Regions from separate parts of the Citrobacter sp. Marseille-Q6884 genome, predicted to be linked through region 1. Evidence: predicted binding sites of a transcription regulator. Region 1 holds the regulator's gene; the other holds the start of a gene.

The links. Region 1 encodes Fur, which represses iron uptake genes when iron is present. Its sites were predicted from a motif close to ATAATAATGAGAACNACTATCAA; they were not measured.
Region 2: sufA (Fe-S cluster assembly scaffold SufA) is a predicted target of Fur. The motif match lies at 1,211-1,233, and genes of this name have one in related genera.

The regions. Positions count from the first base shown of each region.
Region 1 is NZ_CAMDRE010000001.1:2,565,772-2,568,173, reverse strand. Features, by position in the region: gene ybfE (LexA regulated protein) at 1-173, shown strand, start outside; gene fldA (flavodoxin FldA) at 329-859, shown strand; gene N7268_RS12075 (ryhB-regulated fur leader peptide) at 1,070-1,156, shown strand; gene fur (ferric iron uptake transcriptional regulator) at 1,149-1,595, shown strand; gene chiQ (ChiQ/YbfN family lipoprotein) at 1,699-2,031, opposite strand; gene chiP (chitoporin ChiP) at 2,081-2,402, opposite strand, start outside.
Region 2 is NZ_CAMDRE010000002.1:1,619,390-1,621,791, reverse strand. Features, by position in the region: gene N7268_RS22805 (LysR family transcriptional regulator) at 1-597, shown strand, start outside; gene sufA (Fe-S cluster assembly scaffold SufA) at 1,273-1,641, shown strand; gene sufB (Fe-S cluster assembly protein SufB) at 1,650-2,402, shown strand, end outside.

The DNA.
Region 1 (2,402 bases):
GTAATCAGCTTAAACGTGACAAAGTTCGCGGGCTTAAGCGTGTCGAACTGAAGCTGAACGCTGACGCCGTTGACGCTTTGAATCATCTGGCAGACGCGCGCAACATGAGTCGCAGTGAACTCATCGAAGAGATGCTGATGAACCAACTCAGCACATTGCGTGGTCAGGCATAGTCTGAATTTCTGCTTAAAATCATAAATCATGTAGCACAGTGTGCAGTCCGGCGTGTTTGCTGTTTCCGCATGCCAGCCTGTTCTGCTATGATTGCCCGTATCCGTGGGCATTGCGCCACCACCATTTCAATAAGTTTCAAGAGGTTATTTTACTCATGGCAATCACTGGCATCTTTTTCGGCAGCGACACCGGTAATACCGAAAACATCGCAAAAATGATTCAAAAACAGCTTGGTAAAGACGTTGCCGATGTACATGACATTGCAAAAAGCAGCAAAGAAGACCTGGAAGGGTATGACATTCTGCTGCTCGGCATCCCAACCTGGTACTACGGTGAAGCGCAGTGTGACTGGGATGACTTCTTCCCGACTCTCGAAGACATTGATTTCAACGGTAAGCTGGTTGCGCTGTTTGGCTGCGGCGACCAGGAAGACTACGCAGAATATTTCTGCGATGCGTTAGGCACTATTCGCGACATTATTGAACCGCGCGGCGCAACCATCGTCGGTCACTGGCCAACGGCGGGTTATCACTTTGAAGCGTCCAAAGGTTTGGCGGATGACGACCACTTTGTTGGTCTGGCTATCGACGAAGATCGCCAGCCTGAACTGACTGCAGAACGCGTCGAAAAATGGGTTAAACAGATTTCTGCTGAACTGCATCTCGACGAAATCCTGAACGCCTGATTTGATGCGGCGCAGAAACTCATCTGCGCCGCATCAATAGATAAAACCAATCAAAATAATTGCTACAAATTTGTAACTTTTTCGCCTGACCCTGTACAATGGCTGGATGCCAATGGGGTATTGCACAGTGTGTTTGTAGGCGATACCACGTTTTGATTAACAATATTTGCCAGAGACTTGCAGTTTTCATTTAGGCATGGCAGTTCTATAATGATACGCATTATCTCAAGTGCAATTTCTGTCACTTCTTTTAATGAAGTGAACCGTTTAGCTACAGGACAGATTCCGCATGACTGACAACAATACCGCATTAAAGAAGGCTGGCCTGAAAGTAACGCTTCCTCGTTTAAAAATTCTGGAAGTTCTTCAGGAACCGGATAACCATCACGTCAGTGCGGAAGACTTATACAAACGCCTGATCGATATGGGTGAAGAAATTGGTCTGGCGACCGTGTACCGTGTGCTGAACCAATTTGATGATGCCGGTATCGTGACCCGCCATAATTTTGAAGGTGGTAAATCCGTCTTCGAACTGACTCAGCAACATCATCACGATCACCTGATCTGCCTCGACTGTGGCAAAGTGGTCGAATTCAGTGATGATTCTATCGAAGCGCGCCAGCGTGAAATCGCAGCGAAACATGGTATTCGCTTAACCAACCATAGCCTCTATCTTTACGGACACTGTGCTGAAGGTGATTGCCGCGAAGATGAGCATGCGCACGACGCAAAATAATGTGATGTATTCAGAAAGGCCAACCCTCCGGTTGGCTTTTTTTATGCGCATAAAAAAAGACCCGCTGTCACACGAGTCTTTTTAAGCGATCAATCGACGAGCCTTATTGAGCCGCGTTCTTGCTGCGAATTTCCTGCCAGACTTTGTCACAGTCAGCCGTGACAGCCTGATCGTTGCCCGTACGCGTCGCCTGAATACACTGCTGGTAATCCAGTACGCGGACACTTTCTTCGTTAGCAAATTGCTGGTGCTGCTTTTCTTTCTTCAGCACGTTCAACACACTCTGACAGGCCTCGATTTTCTCCGGCGAACCCTGTGCGGTATTAATACAGGCACTGTAGGCTTCTTTAAGACGGCTATCTTCTTTCGGCGCCGTGGATTGCGCACACGCCACAAGACCTGATGCCATCACGGCGATGAGTAGCAGTTTTTTCATTGAACAGTCCTCAACGATGCGGCAGGCACCCGGCCTGCCGCGATTGGCATTAGAAGATAGTGAACGGCGCGATAACGATGAACTTCACGTCACGCTCATCCTGGAAGATGTTGCCGTAACCACCGCCCCAGCTCGGAATATCTGAATGGTTGTCGTACTGTGTGAAGTGCAGTTTAAACATAGTGCCCTTCGCACGACCGTCCTGCAGGGTGTAGACCGCATCCAGGCTGTAAGAGGACTCTTCGATGGTACGGTTTTTGTCGTAATAGGCGTCCGGGTTGAGCTGCCAGGTCGATGGCTTAGCATCCCATGCGTAAACGTAAGAAGCACCCACTGCCCAGCCAGGCAGGTTCCAGTTCTTCAGGTCATAC
Region 2 (2,402 bases), on a different contig from region 1:
GTGGCCTGCGCGCATTTTACCGCGATGCATATTCTGGCGCCGGTGCTGCCCACTTTTCTGGCACGCTACCCTGAGCTGCGCATTGAAGTTGAAATCAATAATCAACCGGTGAGCCTGGTGGGCGAACGAATCGATGTGGCGATTCGCATTACACAGAATCCTGAGCCAGGGACTATTGCTCGTCGGTTAGGCGACTGTGAGTCGGTGTTATGCGCCTCCCCGGAGTATCTTCACCAGCACGGAACCCCAACTACGGTCGATGATCTCGCACAGCACAACTGCCTTTACTACAGCGGATTTGCCGGAAAATCCTGGCATTTTCTGGATGCACAAGGGCAGGCTGTCACTGTGGCGATAAAAGGGAATTTAAGCGCCGGAATCTCCTCGCTGTTATGTGAATCTGCGCTGGCAGGGATGGGCATTGCGCTGGTGCCCGAACAGGAGGCGCGAGAAGGTCTGGCGCAAGGAAGGTTGATTCGTTTGCTGCCACAGCTGCAGCCTAAAACGCTACCGATTTATGGTTTGTACCTCTCTCGTGAACATCAACCAGCCGGGTTGCGCCTGTTGTTAGATGCCCTCAATGAGATCCAGGTCTAAAGAAAAGTACTGCGGCGGTTGTAAAACGGACAAACCGCAAGTTGTGTTAAAAAACCCGGGGCGGGGTATGAGATTCTTCTTATCGCCCCTTCAAGAGCTAAGCCATTGTGAGTGCCGGAGATAAGCGCCGGATGGGGCCGGAACCCTTAAGGCGACTAACAAGCCGCCTTAAGGGTTTTTTGTTGCTTAAAATATGTCTTATCATCTTTCTCTTTCTGTTCGTCATTCCCTTTTCCGCAGTGATCTAAATAGAATAAATAGCGCCGTTGAATTTACTTTTCGAGGCCGAGTGTGTTTATTAATTATAGAAAATTCAAGGCCATATGCTGCGTTTGAAAATTAAACAACATCACTCTTCTTTTATTCTGGGAATTTGCCTTAAGGTTCATTGCACGCTTACCCCTCTGAACGCTTTCTATTGCAGAAATAGTCATTTTCTATACATCTTTTGATTGTTGACCTGTCTCGCCGATTAGCCTTTCTTAATTCATTATTAATCAATGCATTGCATAATTTAATCCATCCCTGTTAACCCTCACAGTAGGGTCTATGCTTAATAAAAGTAGCCAAAAAGGGCGGTTAACCAGAATGCCCCTGCTGTTGAGGGGTTGAAGTGATAATCATTATCACTAACATGGTGTTATAGCTTGAAGGCTAATGACGCGAGGTGACCCTATGGAATTGCATTCAGGAACATTTAATCCGGACGATTTTACATGGCGTGGGCTGACGTTAACCCCCGCGGCAGCCGCGCATATCCGCGAGCTGGTGGCGAAGCAGCCCACGATGTTAGGCGTGCGGCTAGGCGTGAAACAAACGGGATGTGCGGGATTCGGCTATGTGCTGGATACCGTCAGCCAACCGGAAAAAGACGACCTACTGTTTGAAACGGATGGCGCCCGACTCTATGTGCCATTACAGGCGATGCCGTTTATCGACGGGACAGAAGTCGATTTCGTGCGCGAAGGATTAAATCAGCTTTTTAAATTTCATAACCCTAAAGCCCAGAACGAATGCGGCTGTGGCGAAAGTTTTGGGGTATAGGCGGTACTATGTCTCGTAATACTGAAGCAACTGACGATGTCAACACCTGGGCGGGCGGACACCTGAATTACAAAGAGGGGTTCTTCACCCAACTGAAAACCGACGAACTGGCGAAAGGGATCAATGAAGATGTCGTCCGTGCGATTTCGGCGAAACGCAATGAACCGGATTGGATGCTGGAATTTCGTCTGAACGCGTTCAGGTCGTGGCTGACGATGGAAGAGCCGCACTGGTTAAAAGCGCATTACGATAAACTGAATTATCAGGATTACAGCTATTACTCTGCGCCTTCCTGTGGCAACTGTGACGAAACCTGTGCCTCTGAGCCGGGGGCGGTGCAGCAAACGGGCGCTAACGCGTTTTTAAGTAAAGAGGTTGAAGACGCGTTCGAACAACTCGGCGTACCGGTGCGCGAGGGTAAAGAGGTGGCGGTAGACGCCATATTTGACTCGGTATCCGTCGCCACCACCTATCGCGATAAGCTGGCAGAACAGGGCATTATTTTTTGCTCGTTCGGTGAGGCCATTCACGATCATCCTGAGCTGGTGAAGCAATATCTTGGCACGGTGGTTCCGGGTAACGACAATTTCTTTGCCGCGCTGAATGCGGCCGTGGCGTCAGACGGTACGTTTATTTATGTACCGAAAGGCGTGCGCTGCCCGATGGAGCTTTCCACCTATTTTCGAATCAATGCCGAGAAGACCGGGCAGTTCGAACGCACTATTCTGGTGGCGGATGAGGGCAGCTACGTCAGCTATATC